Regions from separate parts of the Amycolatopsis sp. CB00013 genome, predicted to be linked through region 3. Evidence: riboswitches for the same ligand, from Rfam matches in the RefSeq annotation. Region 3 holds a riboswitch; each other region holds the start of a gene.
What was found. Region 3 has a riboswitch for cobalamin ahead of AMK34_RS39550 (prenyltransferase/squalene oxidase repeat-containing protein). Riboswitches for the same ligand answer to the same signal wherever they lie in the genome.
Positions count from the first base shown of each region.

Region 1: it holds a riboswitch for cobalamin, as region 3 does, so the genes downstream of both, AMK34_RS38730 (ABC transporter substrate-binding protein) here and AMK34_RS39550 (prenyltransferase/squalene oxidase repeat-containing protein) in region 3, are expected to answer to the same signal.
Region 2: it holds a riboswitch for cobalamin, as region 3 does, so the genes downstream of both, metE (5-methyltetrahydropteroyltriglutamate--homocysteine S-methyltransferase) here and AMK34_RS39550 (prenyltransferase/squalene oxidase repeat-containing protein) in region 3, are expected to answer to the same signal.

Region 1 covers NZ_LIWC01000007.1:462,973-467,245, forward strand. The annotation lists gene AMK34_RS38725 (ABC transporter permease) at 1-202, opposite strand, end outside; gene AMK34_RS38730 (ABC transporter substrate-binding protein) at 204-1,712, opposite strand; cobalamin riboswitch at 1,793-1,947, opposite strand; gene AMK34_RS38735 (class I SAM-dependent methyltransferase) at 1,971-2,714, shown strand; gene AMK34_RS38740 (cation:proton antiporter) at 2,943-4,273, shown strand, end outside.
Region 2 covers NZ_LIWC01000003.1:1,304,800-1,309,072, reverse strand. The annotation lists gene AMK34_RS25700 (ribonucleoside-diphosphate reductase subunit alpha) at 1-721, shown strand, start outside; gene AMK34_RS25695 (ribonucleotide-diphosphate reductase subunit beta) at 798-1,874, shown strand; cobalamin riboswitch at 1,957-2,179, shown strand; gene metE (5-methyltetrahydropteroyltriglutamate--homocysteine S-methyltransferase) at 2,279-4,273, shown strand, end outside.
Region 3 covers NZ_LIWC01000007.1:623,151-627,423, reverse strand. The annotation lists gene AMK34_RS39555 (hypothetical protein) at 1-1,180, opposite strand, end outside; cobalamin riboswitch at 1,270-1,336, opposite strand; cobalamin riboswitch at 1,429-1,577, shown strand; gene AMK34_RS39550 (prenyltransferase/squalene oxidase repeat-containing protein) at 1,610-2,617, shown strand; gene AMK34_RS39545 (helix-turn-helix transcriptional regulator) at 2,741-4,273, opposite strand, start outside.

The DNA.
Region 1 (4,273 bases), 160 kb from region 3:
AGTTCCCGAACCGGTCGAGCAGCGGCTGGTCGAGCCCGAGCTGGTGGCGGACGGTCGCCACCTGCTCGTCGGTGGCCTGTTCGCCGAGCACGACCGAGGCCGCGTCGCCCGGCAGCAACGCGGTCACGGCGAACGTCGCGACCAGCACGAACATCGCCTGCACCACCGCGAAACCCAGCCGTCGTACGGCGTGACCCCGCACGTCAGGACAGCCGGGCGCGGTCGAACCGAGCCCAATCGAAGGTGTTCGGCGGCGCGGTCACCACCCCGGAAACCCGTTTCGACACGGCGATGGTCCAGGTGCTGAACCCCCAGGCGAGCAGACCGCCGGTTTCGTGGACGATCCGTTGCGCGTCGCCGAACAGCGCCAGCCTGGCGCGTTCGTCCGCGGTGGCCGTGGCGCGATCCAGCAGCGCGTCGAACTCCGGCGAGCCGAAGCCGTTCACGTTGTTCGAGCCGCGCGTGCGGAAGCGCTGGTTGAGGAACGTCGGGACGGGCAGGGTGGCCGTGCGGGTGAGCGCGGCGACGCCCTTGGTCTTGACCTCGCTGAAATAGGTGCTCGACGCGCGGGTGTTCGGGGTGGCGGCGAGCCCGATCTCCTTGAGCTGCTGGGAAATCAGTGTGGCCGCGGTGGCGAAACCCGGGTCGACGTCGCTGGTCTCGACGGCGAAGGCCAGCCCTTCCGCGCCCGCCTCGCGGACGAGCGACCGGGCCAGGTCCACATCGCGGCGGCGTTGGGGGATGTCCGCGGCATACCCGCGAAGTCCCTTGCCGAACAGGTCGTTGCCGATCTCCCCGCGTCCGGCCAGCGCGACGCGGTTCAACGCCTCTCTGTCCACTCCGGACAGTACGGCGCGCACCAGCCTCGGGTCGGAGAAGGGGGGTTGCGTCAGGCGCAGCATCATGCCCTGCATCGTCGTGCCCTTGGCTTCGAGCAGCGAAACGCGTCCGTCGCCCGCCAGCCGTGCCGCGGTTCCGGCCGCGAGGTCGTGGGCGTAGTCGACCTGCCCGGACAGCAACGCGTTGACGCGCGCGGTTTCTTCGTTGACCGGCACGAATTCCAGCTCGTCGATACTCGGCGCGCCGTCCCAATGCGACTCGTTCTTGCGGAACACCGCCGCGCCGCCGGGGGTGAACGAGACGAAACGGAACGGCCCCGAGCCGACCGGCGCGGTGAAGTCCGTCGTCCCGGCGGGCACGATCTCCGCACCGGGAGCGCCCCAGCCCGACGGGAATTCGAAGTCGGGCGCGGTCAGCGTCAGCTCGAGTTCGGTGGGGGACAATGCCTTGCTGCGGGCGAAGTCCATCTTCGCGAAGTATTGCCGCGACGAGGAAGCCAGCGCGGGGTCGGCGATCCGCCGGAAGCTGTAGAGCACGTCGTCCGCGGTGACCGGACGACCGTCGTGGAAGGCCGCCTGCCGCAGCCGGATCCGCCAGCGCGTGCCGGCGACGTCGCTTTCCCAGGACTCGGCCAGCCGCGGCCGCAAGGAGGTGTCGGCGTTGTAGGCGACCAGCGTGTCGAAGAGCGCCTTGGCCCGCGCCTGGTCGACGAAGAGCGAAACCTGGGACGGGTCGAGGGTTTCCTTCGACCCGCCCGCGGCGAACGCCACTCGCAACCGGCCCGTGTCCGCGGGCGCGGTCCCGCAGGCGGCCAACGGCGTGAGCGCGGCCAGCGCGAGCAGTCTCCGACGGGTGAGCGGATGACGCGTCATAGGGACCTCCGGGACGTCGAGCACTGTCCCGGGCGCGCGACCGCACGTGAACGGGACCCCGCTCCGCACTCCACGACAGTTGGGGTTGGCGGTGTCCGGCGGGCAGTCCGGCTCACGGCTCGGCGGCCGATCACGGTTGCGGGTCAGCGCCGGATTCACACCGGCTTCCCCCGACGGGCACCTTCTTACGTTGTGGCGCACACGGTAACCCATGACCGGCGTGTGCTACACAGGATCAAGATCACGAAGGGGAGGCCGGTGGACGAGAAGCTCGCGGCGGACTGGGTGCGCCGGTGGGACGTGCAGCAGGAACGCTATGTCGCCGACCGTGAAGAACGTTTCACCGTGGTGATCGACGTCGTCGAACACGTCTGCCGCGACGTCGCCGAGCCACTGGTGCTGGATCTAGGCTGCGGCCCCGGCTCGCTGACCACCAGGCTCGCCCGGCGGTTACCGCACGCACGGATCGTCGGCCTCGACGACGACCCGTTCCTGCTCGCCCTCGCCCGCGCGACCCGGCCGGAGCGGAGCGACATCGAGTACGTCCGGGCCGATCTCGCCGAGAGCGGCTGGCTGAAGTGGCGGCCTGTCGACGCCGCCGTCTCGACGACCGCGTTGCACTGGCTGCGCCCCGAGCGGCTCGCCGAGGCCTACCGTGACCTCGCCGTCGCGCTGAGGGCGGGCGGAGCGCTCGTGAACGGCGACCACCTCTACGACGAGCAACCGGCCATCCGCGAGCTCGCCGAAGTCGTCAAGGAGCGCCGGGCGGCCCGTGCCGGGGTCCACGCCAACGAGGACTGGAAGACCTGGTGGGCGGCGGTGGCCGCGGATCCCGCGCTGCGGGAGCGCTTCACGGCCGATGAGTTGCGCGGCACCTCGACCGGCTACGGCAACCGGCTCAGCCCGCAGGAGCACACCCGGCTGCTTCGAGCGGCGGGGTTCGCGGAGGTGGCCCCGGTGTGGCAGTCCGGCGACGACTACGTCCTGGCGGCCCTGCGCTGACCGGCTGCGGATGTTGTGAAAGTGGCTTTCGCAACACCTGCTCGGACTCTGCCACCCATGAGGACCGCAGGCCGGGGTGAAGGGGACTTTCCGCTCGTGCGATGAGGGGAAGGTCCCCTTCACCCTGTCGGTCGCCACCGTACTGACCGGCTCCGACTTGCGGGTCCGCCGGCCTCGTGTCCAATGGACACGGCAAGCCACTGACCGGCGAGAGGACACGTGAACCCGGTGAACCTGACCCTCGTCGTCGTCCTCGGTGTCGTCAGCATCGTCCTGGTGGCCGCGTTCTCCGAACGGCTCAACGTGGCCGCTCCGCTGAGCCTCGTGGTGGCCGGTATCGGCCTGAGCTTCCTGCCCGGCGTCCCGCATCCCGAGGTCGAACCGGAGCTGATCCTCGCCGGAGTACTCCCGCCGCTGCTGTATTCGGCGGCGGTGAACATGCCGGTGGTCGATTTCCGGCGGAACATCCGGCCGATCACCGGTCTCGCGGTGCTGCTCGTGGTGGGGACGACCCTGGGCGCGGGCTGGCTGTTCCACGAGCTGATCCCGGACATCGGCTGGCCCGCCGCGTTCGCGCTCGGTGCGGTCATCAGCCCCACTGACGCCGTCGCCGCGACTTCCGTGGGACGGCGGCTCGGCCTCCCGCCCCGGCTGCTGACCGTGCTCGAAGGCGAAGGACTCGTCAACGACGCCTCCGCGCTCGTCCTGCTGCGGTCGGCCGTCGCCGCGGTCGCCGGGTCGGTGTCCGTCTGGGGCATCGTGGGGGAGTTCGTCTTCGCGGTCGTCGTGGCGGTCGGGATCGGGCTGCTCGTCGGGATCGTCAACGTCCGGGTGCGCGCGTTGCTGGGCAACGCCGTGCTCAACACCGCGATCTCCTTCGTGGTCCCCTTCATCGCGTTCCTGCCCGCGGAAGAGGCCGGAGCCTCCGGCGTGCTCGCGGTCGTCGTCGCCGGCCTGGTGACCGGTCACCTCGCTCCGCGGCATCTGCGCGCGACGGATCGGCTCGCCGAGGCCGTCAACTGGCGCACCGCGGCCTTCCTGCTGGAAAGCGCGATGTTCCTGCTCATGGGACTCAGCGTCAAAACCCTCATCGACGAGGTGCACGACGACGGTTCGAGCGTGTGGCGCGCGCTCGGCATCGGGCTGGCCGCGTCGGCGCTCGTCATCGTCGCGCGCATCGTCTTCGTCGGGCCCTTGGTCGGTGGCCTGTACCGCGAGCAGCGGAAGGCAGCTCGGTTCAAGCCCCGGCTGGAAACGACGCAGGCGGTGCTGCGGGGCGACGAGTCGAATCCCGCCGTCACCGAACGGCTGGACAAAGCGTCACCGAGGCTGGTGGCGCATTTCCGGAAACGGCTCGACCGGGCCGCCGCCGACGTCGAGTTCCGGCTCACCGAGACCTTGGGCTGGCGCGGTGGCGTGGTGCTCGGCTGGGCGGGGATGCGCGGCGCGATCACCCTCGCGGCGGCGCAGACCCTTCCGCAGGACACGCCGGACCGCGCCCTGCTGGTCCTGATCGCCTACGTCGTGGCGACCACGACGCTGCTGGTCCAGGGAATGAC
Region 2 (4,273 bases), on a different contig from region 3:
GATCGCGCCGACCGCGACGATCTCCAACATCTGCGGCGTCGGGCAGTCGATCGAGCCGCTGTTCCAGAACCTGTTCGTCAAGTCGAACATGTCCGGCGACTTCACCGTGGTGAACCCGCACCTGGTCCGCTCGCTCAAGGAGCGCGGGCTGTGGGACGAGGTCATGGTCTCGGACCTGAAGTACTTCGACGGCAGCCTCGGCCAGATCGACCGCGTGCCGGACGACCTGAAGGCGCTGTACGCGACCGCGTTCGAGATCGAGTCCAAGTGGCTGGTGGACGCCGGTTCGCGGCGCCAGAAGTGGATCGACCAGGCCCAGTCGCTGAACCTGTACATCGCGGCGCCCAGCGGCCGCAAGCTCGACGAGCTGTACCGCTACGCCTGGCACAAGGGCCTCAAGACCACGTACTACCTGCGGGCCCGGTCCGCGACGCACGTGGAGAAGAGCACCCTGCGCGGCACCGACGGCAAGCTGAACGCGGTCTCGGCCACCCCGGCCCCCGCCGCACCCGCTTCGCCGAAGCCCGCCGCCGCCCCGGCTCCCGCCGCTTCGCCCGCGCCGTCGGCTTCCGCCGCGGTTCCGGCCGTGCCGGTGACCGCTCCTGCCCCGGCCGCCAAGCCGGAGCCGAAGGAGATGCCGAAGGTCTCGGACGTCGACTTCGTCGCCACCGAAGGCGCCGCCTGCCGGATCGACGACCCCGACTGCGAAGCCTGCCAGTAAGACATCGTCGTGAGTGGCGATTCGGGTTAGAACCCGAATCGCCACTCACGACCCCCGACTCGTGAAGTGAGCTTTCATGACCACCTTTGACGCCTCCGCCGACGCCACGGGCCTCGGTGAGATCGAAGTCGGCGCCGCCCGCATCAACGTCGACGACAAGCGGATGATCAACGCCCGCGCCGACGTCAACCAGCTGCTGCCGATGAAGTACACCTGGGCGTGGGAGAAGTACCTCGCCGGCTGCAACAACCACTGGATGCCGACCGAGGTCGCCATGCAGGCCGACATCGCGCTGTGGAAGTCGCCCGACGGCCTCACCGAGGACGAGCGCACCATGCTGAAGCGCAACCTCGGCTTCTTCGCCACCGCGGAATCGCTGGTGGCCAACAACATCGTGCTCGCGGTGTACCGGCAGATCACCAACCCCGAATGCCGCCAGTACCTGCTGCGCCAGGCGTTCGAGGAGGCCGTGCACACGCACACCTTCCAGTACATCTGCGAAAGCCTCGGCCTGGTCGAGGGCGAGCTGTTCAACATGTACCGCGAGGTCCCGTCCATTTCGGACAAGGACGCGTGGGCGCTGAAGTACACGCAGAACCTGGAGAACCCGGACTTCGAGACCGGCACCCCGGAAGCCGACCAGAACTTCCTGCGTGACCTCGTCGCGTTCTACGTGATCTTCGAGGGCATGTGGTTCTACACCGGTTTCGCGCAGATCCTCTCGCTCGGCCGCCGGAACAAGATGATCGGTATCGCCGAGCAGTACCAGTACATCCTGCGCGACGAGTCGATCCACCTGAACTTCGGCATCGACTGCATCAACCAGATCAAGATCGAGAACCCGCACCTGTGGTCCGAGGAGTTCCAGGCGGAGATCCGGACGATGCTGACCGAGGCGTGCGAACTCGAGGTCGCCTACGCCCGCGACACCATGCCGCGCGGCATGCTCGGGCTCTCGGCCGAGCTGATCGAGCAGTACATGCACTTCATCACCGACCGGCGGGCGCAGCAGATCGGCCTCGCGCCGATCTTCGGCGAGACCGAGAACCCGTTCCCGTGGATGTCGGAGGCGATGGACCTCAAGAAGGAGAAGAACTTCTTCGAGACCCGCGTCATCGAGTACCAGTCCGGTGGCGCCCTCGACTGGGACTGATCACCGACACGTAGTACATGAAGGCCCCCTTCCTTGCGCCTAGGTACAGGAAGGGGGCCTTCATGTACTTCTCCTTCGCGGTACGCTCCGGAGTGCTACTGGTTCGCCCGGCCTCCCAGGCCGGTCGAGGTAACAGGGAACCCGGTGCGAATCCGGGACTGCCCCGCAGCGGTATGTGGGAACGAAAGCCGTCACCGTGCGAGACACGGTAAAGCACTGGGACATGGCGCCCCGGGAAGCGACGGCCGGTAGGAGCGAGCGAGTCGCCCACGAGTCCGAAGACCTGCCCGTGGTACGCGCGCCGACGGCGTGCGTGAGTCCGGGCCTCGTGGGATGGGCACGACCGAACGGCGGTCACTCCTGCGCGCTCCGGGCTCCGACGACAAGCTCGCGAGGAGAGAGCTGTGACCGAAATCGGCACGACAGTGCTGGGCTACCCCCGGATCGGACCGGACCGGGAACTCAAGCGTTCACTCGAACGCTACTGGGCGGGCAGGATCGACGAGGCCGAACTGCTCGGCACCGGCCGCGCGCTGCGCACCCGCGCCTGGCGGGAACTCAAGGACGCGGGACTGGATTCCGTCCCCTCCAACACGTTCTCCCACTACGACCAGGTACTCGACACCACCGAGCTGTTCGGAGCGCTGCCGGAGCGCTTCACCACGCTCGGCCTCTCGCCGCTCGACACCTACTTCGCCGCCGCGCGCGGGGTGCAGGACGCGCCGGCGATGGAGATGACGAAATGGTTCGACACGAACTACCACTACATCGTCCCCGAACTCGGCCCGGAAACGACGTTCTCGCTCACCGGCACCAAACCGCTGGACGAGTACCGCGAAGCCCGCGCGATCGGCGTCGAGACCCGGCCGGTGCTGGTGGGCCCGGTGACGTTCCTGCTGCTCGCGAAGCCGGCCGGGACGGCTCCGGAGGGCTTCCGTCCGCTGGAGCTGCTCGACAACCTTCTCGACGGCTACGTCGACCTACTGCGCCGTCTGCACGACGAAGGCGTCGAGTGGGTCCAGTTCGACGAGCCCGCCTTCGCCGCCGATCGCAGCGAACGGGAACTCAACGCGCTCATCCGCGCCTACCACCGGCTCGCGAAGGAGACCGCGCGGCCGAAGATCCTGGTCGCCGGGTACTTCGGCGGGCTCGGACGCGGACTCGGCGTGCTCGCCCGCTCCCCGATCGACGCGATCGCCGTCGATCTCGTGTCCGATGAGTCCTTTGTGGACGCCGTCGCCTCCGAACCCGCCTTGCGGGACAAAGAGGTTCTGGCCGGTGTCGTGGACGGGCGCAACGTCTGGCGCACGGATCCGACCCGCGCGCTCAGCCGGGCGGCGACGTTGCTGGGCACCGCGAAGTCGGTCAGCGTGTCGACGTCCTGCTCGCTGCTGCACGTGCCCTACGACGTCGAACGGGAGGACGGGCTTCACCCGCGACTGAAGGGCTGGCTCGCTTTCGCCAGGCAGAAGGTCGACGAGGTCGTTCTGCTCGGGCGCGCGTTGAAAGAAGAGGGAGTCGACCTCTCCGCCGCCCGCGCCGCGGCCACGGATCGCGCGACGGCGGCCGATCTGGCCGACAGCGGGGTCCGCGCCCGGCTGGAGGCGCTGCGGCCGGAGGACACCGTCCGCTCCCCCTATGCTCGGCGGGCGGCGGCTCAGCAGGCCGCGTTGAACCTGCCGCCGTTGCCGAGCACGACGATCGGCTCGTTCCCGCAGACCACCGACGTCCGCAAGGCGCGGGCCGCGCACAAGGCGGGTTCGCTGGACGACGCGGGCTACGAAGCCGCGATGAAGGCGGAGATCGAGCGCGTCGTCCGGCTGCAGGAGGACCTCGGCCTCGACGTGCTGGTGCACGGTGAGCCCGAGCGCAACGACATGGTGCAGTACTTCGCCGAGCGGCTGGCCGGGTTCGCGGCCACCGACTTCGGCTGGGTGCAGTCCTACGGTTCGCGGTGCGTCCGTCCGCCGATCCTGTACGGCGACGTCTCGCGTCCGGAGCCGATGACCGTCGAGTGGGCGCGCTACGCCCAAGGCCTGACCGGCAAACCCGTCAAGGGCATGCTGACCGGACCGGTGACGATCCTGGCGTGGTCGTTCGTCCGCGACGATCAGCCGCTGGGCGAGACCGCCCGTCAGGTGGCGCTGGCCATCCGCGACGAGGTGCACGACCTGCAGGAGGCGGGCATCCGCGTCATCCAGGTGGACGAGCCGGCGTTGCGGGAGCTGCTCCCGCTGCGCGCGGCGGCGCACGAGGCGTACTTCGCGTGGGCGGTTTCGTCGTTCCGGCTGGCGACTTCCGGGATCGACGACGCCACCCAGATCCACACGCATATGTGCTATTCGGAATTCGGTGAGGTGGTCAAGGCGATCGACGCGCTCGACGCCGACGTCACCAGC
Region 3 (4,273 bases):
CGAGCGAGTGGAAACCGACCTGCGACAACCCGAGCGAAGCCTGGGCACTCGCGCGGATCCAAGTGTCGAGGCCGCTGATGCCGGAGGAACGCGCCGCCTCGTAGGAAGCCGGGTCGTAGGCGATCGCGCCGAGTTCGCCCGCGAGCTTGTTCCCGGAGTCGGCCGCGGCGTTCGCCTGCGCGGATTTGAGGAACCGCACGCCCTTGTCCACCGCCGCGTTCGCGCCGCCCGCGTCGACGAGCGCTTGGACGATCAGGCCGGTGCTGTTGGTGTTCGGCGCCTCGGTGCCGACGCCGCCACCCCAGCCGCCGCCGGGCGTCTGGTTCGCCTTGAGCCACGAGACGGTCTTGGCGATCGGGGCGTCGAGACCGGCCGCGCCCGCCTTCTTCGCGGCCAGCATCGCCGAGAGGGCGAGTCCCGTGGCGTCACCGTCGGTCGGGGAAAGGCCGAGCGGTTTGCCCTCGTCACAGGTCGAGACCTTGCGGCCGTCCGGGGTGACGTGGTCGCCGGTCTCCTTCGTCGGGATGTAGGAGAAGAGGACGCGGAAGTAGCCCTCGGAACACTGCTGGGTCAGCAGCCTGTCGATGGCGATCCGGTCGTTCTCTCCCGCCACGGCGAGCCCGATCACGCCGAGCGCCTGGCCGAACATGTTCGCGTTGTTGCTCACCGCGTCGGCGAGGGCCGGATCCTTGGAGTAATCGCTGACCCGGCCCTTGTCGGGGCCCTTGCGCATGATGGCCGCATGGGTCTCGGCGACCAGGTCGTAGCCGTCGAAGGCCCGCGGATTCCGGCCGGACACCTGGGCGGCGACCAGCGTCTTCGCCACGGCGCCGCCGACGATGATCTTGTCGTATCCGGCGCCGGGAGCGAGCCCGTCCCAGGTGAAGTAGTCGGTGGCGTGGCCCTGGTCGTCGAGGAACTTCACGATCGGCTCGGCCCGCGCGCCTTCGCCCGCGGCGTACATCGCGAAGAGCGCGTCGAGCATCAGGCCGTGGTCGGGCAATGAGCCGCCGCTGGGGTTGTCGAATGTGCCGTCCGGCTTCAGCTTCGTCGCGAGCCAGCGGGAATTCACCTTCGCCGCACCGGGATCGTTCGCCGCCGTCGCCGTCCCGCTGAGCGGTGCGGCGATCATGGTGACGATGACGGCGAACGCCGACGCGGCCAGATACCCGCGGCGCATGACTCCTCCTTGCGGCATGGCGGAGGACAGCGCGGGACGCCGCAGTCACCCCTGTTTATCGCGACAGTGGTTCGTACGTCCGCCCGTTCGGTATCCCGGCTCGCCCTGCGAGGGGCCCACGGTTGCGCGACAGCGCCGGATTTCGACCGGCTTCCCCGTCACGGGCGGCGGTGTTCTGTTGTCGAGCCAGCCGAGGTTAACACCTGTTCACCGTCGGTAGGTACCACCGGCAAGTCGGTCGTGAGGATCACATGGGCACCCGGCGGTATCCCGCACCCGACCGGGGTGAGAGTCTTCAGGCGCGGTCGTGGGGGAAGTCCGGTGAGAGTCCGGCGCTGTCCCGCAACGGTGTGCCTTCCAGGCGAGCCCGGTCACCCACATCGCACGGTGTCACCGACTCCTGTCGTGGAAATGCGGGAAAGGGTTCTCATGAGACGTTTGGTTTTCGCTGTCGCCGTACTGTGCGGCATCGGGCTGGTCGCCGCTCCGGCGGCGGCCGCGGCCACTCACGACAAGGCGGACGCCGCCGCGGGCTGGCTCGCCAGGCAGATGACCGACGGCGAACGGTTCGAGGCCGACTTCGGCGGTCAGAAGTTCCCCGATCAAGGCCTGACGATCGACGCGATCTTCGCGTTCGCCGCGGCCGGCGTGTCGGACACGAACGCGGGCAAGGCGATCGCCTGGCTCGCGAAGCCGGAGGTCACCACCGGCTACGTCGGGGGCGGCACCGAGGCCTATGCGGGCGCGCACGCCAAATTGATGCTCGCCGCGCAGATCCGGGGCAAGGACCCGGCGTCGTTCGGCGGCGTCGACCTGAAGGCGGGCCTGCTCTCGCTGCTCACGCCGTCCGGCCGGTTCTCCGACCGATCCGAGTACGGCGACTACTCCAACGCCCTCTCGCAGTCGCTCGCCCTCCTGGCGCTGGACCGCACCCCGGGCGGTGCCCCGGCGTCGGCCGTGACGTTCCTCGCGGGCACCCAGTGCGCGGACGGCGGTTTCCCGCAGAACTTCGGCGAAGCGACGTGCACGAGCGACGTCGACGCGACCGCGACGGTCGTGCAGGCCTTGCGCGCCGTCGGCGACCCGGTGAACGCCCGCGAGGGCACGTCGTGGCTGGTCACGAAGCAGCACGCGAACGGCGGCTTCGGCGTCGGCGCGAACGCGCCCAACGCCAACAGCACCGGCCTCGCCGCGGAAGCGCTGGCCGGTCATCGTCCCGCCGCCGCGGTCAAGGCGCGGGAATTCCTGCGGTCGCTGCAGACCGGCTGCGCCGGCGCCGAGGCCGACCGGGGCGCGATCGCCTACGACGCCACCGGTCCGAACCCGACGACCGCCCCGCGCGCGACCGCGCAGGCGATCCTCGGTCTTGCCAGGGTTCCGCTGAGCGACCTGCACGGCGGTGGCCGTCCGCAAGCCCCGGTCCTCGCCTGCCCGTGAGGTGAGACCGTTCCCGTAACTCGCGTGATTGAAGACCGAACTCGCGTGATTGAAGGCGGAACTCACGTGTTACGCCTTCAATCACGCGAGTCACGCCTCTGAGCACGTGAGTCACGGGCAGCGTCACTCGCCGGCGGCGACGCGGCGCGCGAGTTCCACGCGGGACCGCACCCCCAATGCGGTGAAGATGTTCCGCAGGTGGTGGTCCACCGTCCGGTGGCTGATCACCAGCCGCCGCGCGATCTCCTTGTTCGTCTCCCCCGCCGCCACCAGCCGGGTGATGGCGTCCTGTTGCGGCGTGAGGCCGGCGAGCGATCGGTGCGGAGCGTCGACGGTCTCGCCCGCCGCCCGCAGCCCGGCTCGGGCCCGTTCGGCGAAGCGGGTCGCGCCGACGTTTTCGAAGCCGCGCAAGGCATCGCGGAACTGGTCTCGGGCGTCACGGGTCCGGCGATGCCGCCGCAGCAGGGTGGCGTACGCGAACCTGGTCCTGGCGAGTTCCACCGCGCCGCCCGCCCGCCGGTGCGCCTCGATGGCCGACTGGAAATGTCGTTCCGCCACACCGGGATCCGACGCCATCAGCGCGTGACAACGGTGGCTCAACGCGAGCCAGCAGGGTTCCGCCCCGGCCAGCGTCCAGCGGTCGAACACCTCCAGCGCGGAACGGGCGCGTTCGGGACGTCCGGCACAGACGGCCGCCTCGACGAGTTGCGGTGTGGCCAGCACGCGGATCACCGGCTGGTCGCCGGAGACGCCCGAAGCGAGATCTTCGAGTCTGCTCAGCGCGTCGTCGGGCCGGTCCTCGGCCAGGTCCAGGCAGGCGTACGCCCACGCGGCGACGGCGGCGGGCCTGCCGAGCCCACGTTCGGCGATGCCCTCGGCCGCCTCGTCCAGCTCCGGCGCACGGTCGCCGAGGAGCGCGGCGGCCAGCCCCAGCAACGTCAGGTGTTCCATCCGCAGGTTGTGGGGCGCGCGCAGGCCGTCGCGGGACGCCGCCCGCGCACACGGGATCCGGTCGAGCGCGATGGCCGAAAGCGCAAGATAGACCAGCGCCCACGGCAGTTCGGCGTGGCGTTCGCCGAGCCGCGCGCGGCTCACCGCGGCCGCCGCGTACTCATGTGCCTGTTCCGCGTGCCCGCGGGCGAAGGCCGCTTCGGCGGCCCAGACGGCTCCGGCGACGTCGGTGTCGGCCATCCCCTTGGCGACGGCTTCCTCCAGCGGGACGACGGCGTCGTCGTGCCGTCCGGCGTAGACCGACGTCAAACCCCGGAAATGCGCGAAGGCCAGCCCTTCTCCGGCCGGGACCGTCCGCGCCAACGCCCGGTAGCCACCGAGGTCGCCGCCGAGCCTCCGCGCCTCGCCCGCCAGCAGCAGCGCGGCGGCCGGATCGGGCAGCAGTCGCGCCGCCGTGCCGAGTTCGTGGGTGGCGACGGCGGGATCGCCGTCGCGCAGCTCGATCTCCCCGTGCAGCAACGCGACCGCGCCCGGTTCGGCGTCGGCCCTGGACAGCAGCAGCCGCGCCCACCCCGGTCTGCCCGCCTGCCAGGCCGCGTCCGCCGCCGCCAGCAGCCGGGCCGCCCGCAATCCCGGATCGGCGGTCAGCGCGGCGGCGCGTTCGAGATGCCGTGCCGCCGCCGCGTGATCCATCGCGGGCGCCGC